2 regions of the Paenibacillus sp. PvR133 genome follow, and region 1 is predicted to be linked to the other one. Evidence: a T-box and tRNA genes for the amino acid it is inferred to sense, from the RefSeq annotation. Region 1 holds a T-box; the other holds one or more tRNA genes.

Region 1 (5,962 bases):
TATACATCAGGCTCAACAGGCAAGCCCAAAGGCGTGTATCATGTGCAAAATGCGATGATTCAGCATTACTATACTGGCAAAATGGTGCTGGATTTGCGGGAAGATGATGTGTATTGGTGTACTGCTGATCCTGGCTGGGTCACGGGAACATCATACGGTATTTTTGCTCCATGGCTAAATGGGGCGACGAATGTCATTCGTGGGGGGCGTTTCAGCCCGGAAGACTGGTACCGCACGATTGAGCGTCACGAAGTGACCATATGGTATAGTGCTCCTACAGCGTTTCGGATGCTGATGAGCGCAGGGGAGCAGGTTGTTTCCAAATATGATCTTAGCAGTCTGCGGCATGTATTATCCGTTGGGGAACCGTTGAATCCAGAAGTGGTGCGATGGGGATGGCAAGTGTATACACAGCGAATTCATGATACTTGGTGGATGACGGAAACAGGAGCACAGTTGATCTGTAATTACCCTGAGCTGCCAATTAAGCCGGGTTCGATGGGAAAGCCACTCCCAGGTATTCAGGCTGCTATTTTGGACGACAGAGGGCAGGTGTTGCCTCCTGACCGGATGGGCCACTTGGCGATCCGTACACCATGGCCATCCATGATGAATCGTATATGGAACAATCCGAACAAGTTTCAGGAATATTTCCGCTTTCCCGGTTGGTATGTATCGGGTGATTCAGCTTACATGGATGAGGACGGATATTTCTGGTTTCAGGGTAGGATTGATGATGTCATTAACTCCTCCGGGGAGCGAATTGGCCCTTTTGAGGTGGAGAGCAAGCTTCTGGAGCATCCTGCAGTAGCGGAAGCCGGAGTCATTGGAAAACCAGATACCGTGCGGGGAGAGATTATCAAGGCTTTTGTTGCACTGCGTGAAGGCTATGCACCGTCTGAAGCTTTACAGCAGGACATCTATCGCTTCGTTAAGGAAGGGCTGTCTGCTCATGCTGCTCCACGCGAAATTGAGTTTAAGGAAAAGCTACCCAAAACCCGTTCCGGTAAAATTATGAGACGCGTGTTGAAAGCCTGGGAGCTTAACCTTCCTACAGGTGACTTATCTACCATAGAGGATTGAAGTGCTGTGCATATTAGAATTAAAAAAGGGAGTCTCCAAAGCCTTAATGGCTAAGGGGACTCCCTTTTTGATAGGGTGAATCTCATATTCACCCTATCACTTTCTGCTTTGTCTTCTGTTATGGACGGACGGCTCCGGAAGGAGCCGATTCCCCCATGGCATTCATGGAAGTGACACGAAACCAGCCTTTTGGCTTTTTCCCCGACTTATATTCAAAGCTGGGAGATGCGGTAGAGCCTATGTTTGTAAAAGGCTCCGCACCGCTTTCGCTGTAATACACGTTATAGCCTGTAATAGCGTCCGCAGACTTACCTGCGCTCCATTGGAGCGCTACGGATGAGCCAGCGGCTTTAGCTTGAGGCTGTCCAGGGGCAGTAGGAACCTCTGTAGGCTGTGCACCTGTTCCATCTCCCTCGCCCGGAACGTCTGGAGACTCAGAATCTGCAGGTGGCACCACAGGTGCTGCGCTTGCTTTCGTGCTTGGCCCAGACTCATGGCCGCCTACATCAACGGCGGTCACGTAGTAGCTGGAGCTGCTGCCCCCAGGGCTGTCAGAGAACACCTTGGAGCCGTCAGCCATAACAACCTTGCCAAGCCGTTGGAAGCTGCCCCCATCTGTAGAACGATACAGACGGTATCCTACGACGTCGCTGTTTCCGCTTGGGCTAAAGCTGATTATGGCTTTGCCGTCACTATAGCTTACGTTGACGCTAGATGGAGCGTTAGGGGCTGCTCCATCGTCCTTGCGTGGATCAATCTGAGTAGGAGCTTCCTTATCTGCATCCTGAGGCAGATAGTAGGACAACGAATTATGTCGTCTCATCACCTTGAAGGCTTGCTGAAGCTCTTTAATCAATTCTGAGATGGGCTTTTCCCGTTTTCTAACGGTCCGTTCATATAACATATCATCCGGTGTACCATCGCGTGGAATATAATTCACACCTTGGTAGGTAATATATTTCGCACGGCTCACACCATTTTCACTGTTTTTAGGTGGATACTTACTGTTATAAATGTCCGAACCATACGCGGATGCTGTGCGGCTTACAATGCCGTCAGGTCTCTTGAAGCTGTCCGTTTGGAACAGCTGGGCATCTTTAGCTGTTACTTCATTCATGATTAGAGCCCATAAGCGACGAGCCCGCTCTTTTTGGACTTTCGTTTCAAGCTTATTGACAGGTTGCTTGTAACCAACCCATACACCCAGCGTGACGTCAGGCGTAAAGCCCTCGAACCAAACATCAGTGTAGGATTGCGTAGTGCCTGTCTTGCCGGCAATCGGAATCTTGCCGGATTGATCAAAGTTCCGCTTCACCAGTCTGCCTGTGCCTTCCGACACGGCTGTACGCAACATATCCGTCATCAGGTAGGCGGTTTGCGGTGAGAAGGCCTGCACAGGATTAGCCTGATGCTTATATACAATATTGCCTTGCGAATCCACAATCTTTTCGATCATATAGGCGTCATTAAACACACCGCCATTTGGAATGGCTCCATATGCATTCGTGAGTTCCTCGACAGTCACCCCATGGGCCAAGCCGCCAAGTACACCCGTTTGAGCGTTGTTATCACTGGATTCCAAGGTGGTGATACCCAGTTTTTTAGCAAAAGCCCAAGCGTTGCTAATCCCTACTTTTTCGTTAAACAGCTTGAGTGCTATCGTATTTAGCGATTGATTCAGTGCATAACGCGCCGTAACCAATCCTTGATAGCGGTTGTTAGCATTTTTCGGAATGTGATATCCATTACTGCCATCTTTCAAAATAATAGGGGCATCATCCACGATACTACCAGGCTGCACAAGACCGCTGTCCAATGCAGGGAGATAGGCAGCAATCGGTTTCATTGCCGAACCTGGCTGACGTACCATCTGCGTGGCATAATTCATCTGCTCCTTTTGGAAGTCCCGACCTTCCATCATTCCAAGAATGGCGCCTGTTTTATGCTGAATCAGAATAGCCGCTGCTTGTTCGTCACCCTTGGTTTTACTAGTGGCAGAGAAGTTGTTTTTATTTTCTGCAATTTGACGCATAGATTTGTAGACGCTCTTATCAATGGTGGTGTACACCATATAACCGCCTGTGCGAAGCTGCTGTTCAGCTTCTTTGAGTAAATCGTTATCGTCCTTGGTCTTGGCATCTGCACTGGCATTAGCTGCTTGACCCGGATTGGTGACAGACATGAGTGCCTGCGCAGCCTGTCGTTCTGTTTCCATCATAAGGTATGGATAGGTGTTATAAGCTTTAACAGTGCGTGGTGCGAGAGATTTTTTGATATCAAAAGCCATCGCTTCATCATACTGTGCTTTATTGATTTTGTTCTCCTCCAGCATTCGACTGAGCACCAGGTGCTGGCGGTTGATGGCTCTTTTAAAGCCAGCTTCATTAAACTCGCCCTTACCGTTGTAAGCAGAATAAGAAGAAGGAAGCTGTGGCAAACCTGCCAGATAGGCGGCCTGGGCTACATTAATCTCGTTCAGATCATTCTCATTAAAAATACCTTTGGCCGCTGCTTTAATGCCAAAGACGTTGTAACCGCTTGAACCGTTACCAAAAGGTACTTTATTGAGATAGGCCGTAATAATTTGCTGCTTGCTCAGGAAGCGCTCAAGGCGCAGAGACAGCAAAATTTCTTTGACCTTGCGGTCATCTGTGCGATCGAGATTTAGAAAGACACGACGCGCAAGCTGCTGGGTGAGGGTACTCCCCCCGGTTTGTACGGATTCATGCAGCGCCTTTTGCTTCACAGCACGCAGCGTTCCCGACAAATCGACACCTTTATGCTCATAAAAATGATTATCTTCAATGGCAATGACTGCGTCAATGACGAGTTGTGGAATCTCCTTAAACGTGACAGGTCTTCGATCTTCTTCTGTCCGAAGTTGTCCGATGGGAGAGCCATCATTGAAATAAGCGAAGCCTGTAATTGCATTCTTATCTACTTCCTGTAGGATCATGGATCTGGAACGCACGGGTTCGCTTTTTACAATAGAAGCAACATAGCCAGCGGCGGCCCCCCCTGCAAATAGTGCCCCCATAAAACCGATGATGATGACCCACTTTATGACACGGCCGAGCCTTCGCATGGTTGTCCTCAAGCGGGAAGGCTTTGGCGCTGATACATTGTTTTTTTCTTCAACCATTAAGTCTTCCTCCTTTATAACAGCCATTATTATAGCATAAAATTACAAAATGAACCCATATGCTAAAAAGCCTGTCTTTTGGTGTCGTTGACTACATAAATGCAGTGTGTTATAAATAGGTCAAAGTAAATATCGTGAAAAGCAGAGAAAGACTTCAGTAGAAGGCGGATTCACGTTGTACAGAGAGCCGATGGGTGGTGTGAATCGGTAGCGTCCCTCCTTTGAATTACCGTCTGGAGCTGTCTGGATGAATGGAAAGCATTTGCAGGTTTGCGAAGCTACCATAGTAATCCAGTACCGGGTGTAGGCCCGTTATAGGAATGAAGTGAAAGAAATGTCTGTCTTTGACATGCGTTTCTTTAATTAGGGTGGTAACGCGAGTAGCTCCTTCTCGTCCCTTGGGATGAAAGGGGCTTTTTGGTTTGTCTAATATGTAATATTTTGGATGAAAAATAGGAGGTATACAGGATGAAGTGGGAAGAATTGAAGCCGGAGCAACAGGTAGAGGTCGAGCGACAGCTAGAGGTGATACAGCGGGGTGTGGCGGAAATTGTACCGGAGGATGAGCTGAAGCGTAAGGTAATCAAATCGGTCGTTAGCGGCGAGCCGCTTAAAATTAAGCTGGGTCTTGATCCATCTGCGCCCGACATTCACATCGGACATACGGTTGTTATGCACAAACTGCGCCAGTTCCAGGAATTAGGCCATCAAGTGCAACTGATTATCGGAGATTTTACAGGCAGAATTGGTGATCCGACAGGTAAATCGGAGACTCGTAAGCAACTGACTGAGGAAGATGTACAGCGTAATGCACAAACGTACAAGGAACAAATTTTTAAAATTCTCGATCCTGAAAAAACAAAGGTATTCTACAATTCCGAATGGTTAGGGCCAATGTCTTTTGCTGATGTAGTAACCCTGTCGGCCAAAGTAACGGTTGCCCGTATGTTGGAACGAGATGATTTTACAAAAAGGTACCAAAACGGATTGCCGATCAGCATCCATGAGTTCTTTTACCCGCTGATGCAGGGCATGGATTCCGTGGCTCTCCAAAGCGATATTGAATTGGGGGGGACGGATCAGAAGTTTAATCTGCTGATGGGCAGAACCCTGCAAAAAGAATACGGAGTTGAGCCGCAGGCTACTATTACATTACCATTGCTTGAAGGGCTGGATGGCGTCCAGAAGATGAGCAAAAGTTTGGGGAACTACATTGGTGTTGATGAGGAGCCGAACGAAATATACGGGAAATCCATGTCCGTTCCTGACGAGCTGATGCTGAAATATTTTGAGCTTGCAACGGATATCAACAACGAGGAGCTGGCAGAGCTGGCGAAAGGTGTTAAGGACGGCTCAGTACATCCACGTGATGCCAAAATGAAGCTGGCTGGAACGTTAGTGCGCATGTACCACGGCGAAGAAGCAGAGGAAGCAGCGAAGCAGCATTTTGTGACCGTATTCCAGCAACGTGCGCTGCCTGACGATATTGAAGAGTTCACCTTGACGGCTGATCAGTTAGAAGAAGGTGGCATTCGTGTGATCCAGTTGCTGACTCATCTGGGCTTTGCAGCATCAAATGGTGAAGCCAAGCGCAGTATTCAGCAGGGTTCGGTCAAAATTAACGAAGAGAAATGGACCGATGTGAACGAAGCATACACGCCGAAGGAAGGCGACATTGTGCAGGTAGGTAAACGGAAATTTGCTAAAATCAAGCTTGGATAATGAAAATATATTCAA
Region 2 (5,962 bases), 3.2 Mb from region 1:
GCACGACGCCTAACTCACACACATCGGCTGTTTCCGCAGTGCAACTATACTCTTCTCCATCTATCCCGCTAAATTCCCCAATTAAGTCGCCTTGATGCTGAATGGTCAGAATCAGTTCTTTACCATCTTCTGTCGATTTACGAAGTTTAACATGACCTGAATGTATATAATAAAGCTGCTCTGCATCATCGCCCTCTCGGAAAAGCATAACGCCTGCCTTTACCTTCTTCCAGGACATAATATCTTTTAGCAGATCCAAATGTTCTTCTGTCAAATAAATCTGAATTCCCGTGCGTTCCGCTTCGTCCCCAAACCGTTCCATACAAGTGGCTTGCATGTTAGCGTCCTCCTCGTGTTTACCTGATATCTATATCATAATGTTTTAATGCCTGGGTTGTTATCGGGAGAACACCTGATTTTATACCTTCCTACTCCCTGATTTACTGTGATAAATATCACTTCCGAGGTAAGCTAATGCCCCATTTATCGGCCTTTTCCCTACTCCTTACCCGACCTGATGAAAAGTCAGTGTTTCCTGCACCTATAGATCAGGGGGTTCCCTGATCTACTTTTGTAACTGTCGGAACTACAATGAATTAGAGATATAGTTTGGTTATGAAAAAGGATGTGTCTTCTATGCTACAAATAACGGATGAAATGCGAAAAGAACTGAACCAGTTGAGAGATACTATTTATGGTGATCTCACTGCCCTTGCATTTATGTCCAAGTCGGGTGGTAAGTTGCATTGGTATTACGCCTCCGGTAGCCGAAGCAATCGCTATCGCCTTATTTCTTTTAAGATTGGCCATGGTATTGCCGGGATGGCTGTTCGCTTGGGACGTACCGTGACTGTAAGTGCTTTGCTATCAGGTAGTATACGTTTGCGTCAGGAATGTGCACTAATGCTGGCCGAGCAGCTTCACTCTGCTGTTGCTATTCCCTTTTCCAGCACAGGGGATCTGCCCAACGGTGTGCTGCTTCTTGGTAATCGTGATGTGAGGATGTTCACAGAGTCTGATGTAGCCGAGGCCACTCAAGTCGCTCAACGCCTTAGCCAACTATGTGCTTACCCTCTTACTCCATAGATCAACAATGTTTCTGTAGATAATGAAACTCATAAAATACTTGATATCACTGTCCCTAACTATCTTTGTTGATTGAAATCCCTAAAATTTGCTATGATTATGACAAAACGCACGGTTTTTTTTACCGTTCGAGGGGATGACAAATTGATTCGTATACTAGTAGTGGATGATCACGTTGTCGTACGTTCTGGCCTCATGGCCCTATTGGACGGCAAAAACGGTATCAAGGTAGTAGGAGATGCAGCAGACGGGGATGAGGCAATCCACAAGGCAGTGGAGCTACAACCTAATGTCGTGCTCATGGATTTTAGCATGCCACCTGGCAAAGATGGTCTCACGGCAACCACTGAATTAAAAAAAAAGTTGCCCGACACAGAAGTCCTTATTTTAACAATGCATGATGATGAAGAATATCTGTTCCGGGCCATTCAGGCTGGAGCATCCGGATATATTTTAAAAAGCGCACCTCACGAGGAGTTGCTCGCTGCCATCCAGTCTGTAGCCGAGGGTAGTGCCTATTTGTACCCGAATGCAACCAAACGACTGATGAGTGAATATCTGGACAAAATCAAACAGGAAGGCATAGCCGGACCCTATGAATCCCTATCTGAGCGGGAAAAGGAGATTCTATCGTGGGTAGCCAAAGGATATGCCAACAAGGAAATTGCCGAGCACCTAGTGATTAGCGTCAAAACCGTAGAGTCCCATAAAAGTAACCTTATGGAGAAGCTTAACTTGAAAACACGACCTGAGCTAGTCAAATTCGCACTAAAAAAGGGGCTTCTCCATTATGAATGAACCTTCTAATCCTTTACTGCAGCATGCCTTTGGTGAATCAACCGATACACTGCTGAATGATCTGGAAATTTATATACCAGAGTCCCCTTTTCTCCATGCACTGCGTAACTCACTCCACCAACTATCCAATCTTAAATTTGCTCTAGATACGTCTTCCATCGTTGCTTTGACCGATCATCGAGGTATTATTCAGTACGTGAACGACAAGTTCTGTGAGATTTCGCAATACAGTCGTGAAGAGCTGATCGGTCAGGATCATCGTCTCATTAATTCAGGCTATCATACCCCTGCCTTCATGAAAAACCTGTGGACTACAATCCGTTCAGGTGAGGTTTGGCAAGGAGAAATACGTAATCGTGCTAAAGATAACAGCTACTACTGGGTGAATACTACGATCGTTCCGTTTATGGACGAGGAAGGTAAACCCTATCAGTACTTAGCGATTCGTAATGAGGTCACTAAACTGAAGAAAGTAGAAGCAGAACTCCAGTCTATGATGACGCAAGTCATGCAAATACAGGAAGAAGAACGTAAACGCTTTTCAAGAGAGCTACATGATGGGATAGGACAAAGCTTGTTTTCACTTATTATTCAGTTAGATAGCCAACTTGCCGAACAACCTAGTGCTGCTCTGGAGAGTCTTCGTTCGCAGGTGACCGACATCATCAAAGATGTTCGTGGTCTAGCGTGGGAACTTCGTCCCTCAGTTCTGGATGATTTGGGTGTCGTCCCAGCTATAAGAACCTATATTGAAAACTTCTGTTCTCATTACGGGATTGAGGTGCATTTTCAATGCACTCTACGTAAACGCCTTGATATTCGCAAGGAAATAGCAATTTATCGGATTGTACAGGAGGCATTAACGAATGTAGCCAAATATGCAGATGTAGCGGAGGCATATGTCGATGTTGAGGATCAAGATGAAATGATACAAGTGACCATTCGGGATGAGGGCATTGGATTCTCTGGAAAGTCCCAAGGAGAGGGAGTTGGATTGTTCAGTATGGAAGAACGAGCTAGAGGGGTAGGGGGATTTATGAGCATGACCTCTGCTCCAGATGAGGGAACCTCCATCCAGCTGACCATTCCCGTGTAAAAACTGTCCACTAGATCGGTTATCGGTGTATACCAGTTGTATGATCAGAACGATATACACCGATACCGAGATTATGAATAATCAACACATTGTGGGTACATGAAGATAAATACAAAAAAAGAGAGAGCTCTGTCCCCAGACAGGCTCTCTTTATTTATAAGGTGTCACCACTGAGGCAACAAGAATCCGCTATAGCAAAAAGCGGGTGATGGGAATCGAACCCACGCTACCAGCTTGGAAGGCTGGAGTTCTACCATTGAACTACACCCGCAAATCAGTATCGGGATGACACGATTTGAACATGCGACCCCCTGGTCCCAAACCAGGTGCTCTACCAAGCTGAGCTACATCCCGACATTATACTTTTTTTAAGAAATGGCGCGCCCTGAGAGATTCGAACTCCCGGCCTTTTGATTCGTAGTCAAACGCTCTATCCAGCTGAGCTAAGGGCGCATATTTAAATCCATAATGAGCAGTCAAGGCGCCACCCAGATTTGAACTGGGGATGAAGCTTTTGCAGAGCTTTGCCTTACCACTTGGCTATGGCGCCGTATGGATAATGGAGCGGACGACGGGAATCGAACCCGCGACCCTCGCCTTGGCAAGGCGATGCTCTACCGCTGAGCCACGTCCGCAAAATATGGTGCGGTCGAGAGGACTCGAACCTCCACGGGGGTTAGCCCACACGGACCTGAACCGTGCGCGTCTGCCAATTCCGCCACGACCGCAAAATAATTATAAATGGTGAGCCATGAAGGACTCGAACCTTCGACACCCTGATTAAAAGTCAGGTGCTCTACCAACTGAGCTAATGGCTCTTAATGGCTGGGGATATAGGATTTGAACCTATGCATGACGGAGTCAAAGTCCGTTGCCTTACCGCTTGGCTAATCCCCAATAAATTAAGAATAAAGGGCGGCCGATGGGGCTTGAACCCACGAATGCCGGAGTCACAGTCCGGTGCGTTAACCACTTCGCCACGACCGCCATATGATTATGAAAAGACTGGTGGAGGATGATGGATTCGAACCACCGAACCCGTAAGGGAGCAGATTTACAGTCTGATGCGTTTGGCCACTTCGCTAATCCTCCAAAATGGTGCCGGCGAGAGGACTTGAACCCCCAACCTACTGATTACAAGTCAGTTGCTCTACCAGTTGAGCTACACCGGCACATTACTCATTTCCCACTTGAAAGGTGGCTCGGGACGGAATCGAACCGCCGACACGAGGATTTTCAGTCCTCTGCTCTACCGACTGAGCTACCGAGCCATATTTTGTTTTATTATTACACCATATAATCCACACTATATATGTCAACTATATATGAGATTAAAATGGCGGAACTGACGGGATTCGAACCCGCGATCTCCTGCGTGACAGGCAGGCATGTTAGGCCTCTACACCACAGTTCCAGAGGCATTTCCAATAGGAAATTAATTGCGGGGGCAGGATTTGAACCTACGACCTTCGGGTTATGAGCCCGACGAGCTACCGAACTGCTCCACCCCGCGTCATTAAAAGGGATTTATCAAATTTTCTTATGGTGGAGGCTGAGGGGATCGAACCCCCGACCCTCTGCTTGTAAGGCAGATGCTCTCCCAGCTGAGCTAAGCCTCCATATTATGACCCGTAGGGGATTCGAACCCCTGTTACCTCCGTGAAAGGGAGGTGTCTTAACCCCTTGACCAACGGGCCTTACAAAATAAGTTCTGATTCCAATAAATTTATGGCGGAGAGAGAGGGATTCGAACCCTCGCACCACTTTCGCAGTCTAACCCCTTAGCAGAGGGTCCCCTTATAGCCACTTGGGTATCTCTCCGAGTAGCGGCAGAGGGGATCGAACCCCCGACCTCACGGGTATGAACCGTACGCTCTAGCCAGCTGAGCTACGCCGCCACCTTATATATAAAAGTCAGAAATATTCAAAACATGGCTCCCCGAACAGGACTCGAACCTGTGACAACTCGATTAACAGTCGAGTGCTCTACCAACTGAGCTATCAGGGAATATTGGTGGAGCCAAGCGGGATCGAACCGCTGACCTCCTGCGTGCAAGGCAGGCGCTCTCCCAGCTGAGCTATGGCCCCAATCTTTTTGTTATTCTAGAAGTGGTGGGCCTTAGTGGACTCGAACCACCGACCTCACCCTTATCAGGGGTGCGCTCTAACCAGCTGAGCTAAAGGCCCTAACATGTAAAACTTCATCATCCTTTAAAGGATATCGCTTGGCGACGTCCTACTCTCCCAGGACCCTGCGGTCCAAGTACCATCGGCGCTGGAGGGCTTAACGGTCGTGTTCGGGATGGGTACGTGTGGAACCCCTCCGCTATCGCCACCAAACATGAATTTGCTGTGCAAATTCTACCGTACGGTTATTCAGTTCATCACTTATCGTGTGAATGAATAGCCATGCGCTTATTGTATGTATTTCTACATACCTTCAAGGTTACACCCTGAAAACTGGATCCGAAACTTATTTGCGTTTTATTTTAGGATAAGCCCTCGACCGATTAGTATTGGTCAGCTCCATGCATTACTGCACTTCCACCCCCAACCTATCTACCTCGTCGTCTTCAAGGGGTCTTACTAATTGGGAAATCTCATCTTGAGGGGGGCTTCACGCTTAGATGCTTTCAGCGCTTATCCCTTCCGTACATAGCTACCCAGCGGTGCTCCTGGCGGAACAACTGGTACACCAGCGGTACGTCCATCCCGGTCCTCTCGTACTAAGGACAGCTCCTCTCAAATTTCCTACGCCCACGACAGATAGGGACCGAACTGTCTCACGACGTTCTGAACCCAGCTCGCGTACCGCTTTAATGGGCGAACAGCCCAACCCTTGGGACCTACTTCAGCCCCAGGATGCGATGAGCCGACATCGAGGTGCCAAACCTCCCCGTCGATGTGGACTCTTGGGGGAGATAAGCCTGTTATCCCCAGGGTAGCTTTTATCCGTTGAGCGATGGCCCTTCCATGCGGTAC

Evidence for each region. A T-box is a leader RNA that pairs with one kind of tRNA and senses whether it is charged. The one in region 1 lies ahead of tyrS (tyrosine--tRNA ligase), so its partner is inferred to be a tRNA-Tyr.
Region 2: it encodes a tRNA-Tyr, which carries the amino acid that the T-box ahead of tyrS (tyrosine--tRNA ligase) is inferred to sense. The anticodon was not compared.

Annotation. Positions count from the first base shown of each region.
Region 1 covers NZ_JAFIBS010000001.1:4,921,621-4,927,582, reverse strand. The annotation lists gene acsA (acetate--CoA ligase) at 1-1,083, shown strand, start outside; gene JOE49_RS21640 (penicillin-binding protein 1A) at 1,202-4,225, opposite strand; T-box leader at 4,361-4,627, shown strand; gene tyrS (tyrosine--tRNA ligase) at 4,694-5,947, shown strand.
Region 2 covers NZ_JAFIBS010000001.1:1,714,198-1,720,159, reverse strand. The annotation lists gene JOE49_RS07685 (Crp/Fnr family transcriptional regulator) at 1-337, opposite strand, end outside; gene JOE49_RS07680 (GAF domain-containing protein) at 637-1,086, shown strand; gene JOE49_RS07675 (response regulator) at 1,231-1,884, shown strand; gene JOE49_RS07670 (PAS domain-containing sensor histidine kinase) at 1,877-2,980, shown strand; tRNA gene JOE49_RS07665 (tRNA-Gly) at 3,181-3,251, opposite strand; tRNA gene JOE49_RS07660 (tRNA-Pro) at 3,261-3,334, opposite strand; tRNA gene JOE49_RS07655 (tRNA-Arg) at 3,357-3,433, opposite strand; tRNA gene JOE49_RS07650 (tRNA-Cys) at 3,460-3,530, opposite strand; tRNA gene JOE49_RS07645 (tRNA-Gly) at 3,541-3,615, opposite strand; tRNA gene JOE49_RS07640 (tRNA-Leu) at 3,622-3,708, opposite strand; tRNA gene JOE49_RS07635 (tRNA-Lys) at 3,723-3,798, opposite strand; tRNA gene JOE49_RS07630 (tRNA-Gln) at 3,803-3,877, opposite strand; tRNA gene JOE49_RS07625 (tRNA-His) at 3,895-3,967, opposite strand; tRNA gene JOE49_RS07620 (tRNA-Tyr) at 3,987-4,072, opposite strand; tRNA gene JOE49_RS07615 (tRNA-Thr) at 4,077-4,152, opposite strand; tRNA gene JOE49_RS07610 (tRNA-Phe) at 4,179-4,251, opposite strand; tRNA gene JOE49_RS07605 (tRNA-Asp) at 4,318-4,394, opposite strand; tRNA gene JOE49_RS07600 (tRNA-Met) at 4,420-4,493, opposite strand; tRNA gene JOE49_RS07595 (tRNA-Val) at 4,524-4,599, opposite strand; tRNA gene JOE49_RS07590 (tRNA-Glu) at 4,606-4,677, opposite strand; tRNA gene JOE49_RS07585 (tRNA-Ser) at 4,710-4,801, opposite strand; tRNA gene JOE49_RS07580 (tRNA-Met) at 4,805-4,878, opposite strand; tRNA gene JOE49_RS07575 (tRNA-Asn) at 4,913-4,988, opposite strand; tRNA gene JOE49_RS07570 (tRNA-Ala) at 4,993-5,068, opposite strand; tRNA gene JOE49_RS07565 (tRNA-Ile) at 5,091-5,167, opposite strand; rRNA gene rrf (5S ribosomal RNA) at 5,204-5,320, opposite strand; rRNA gene JOE49_RS07555 (23S ribosomal RNA) at 5,471-5,962, opposite strand, start outside.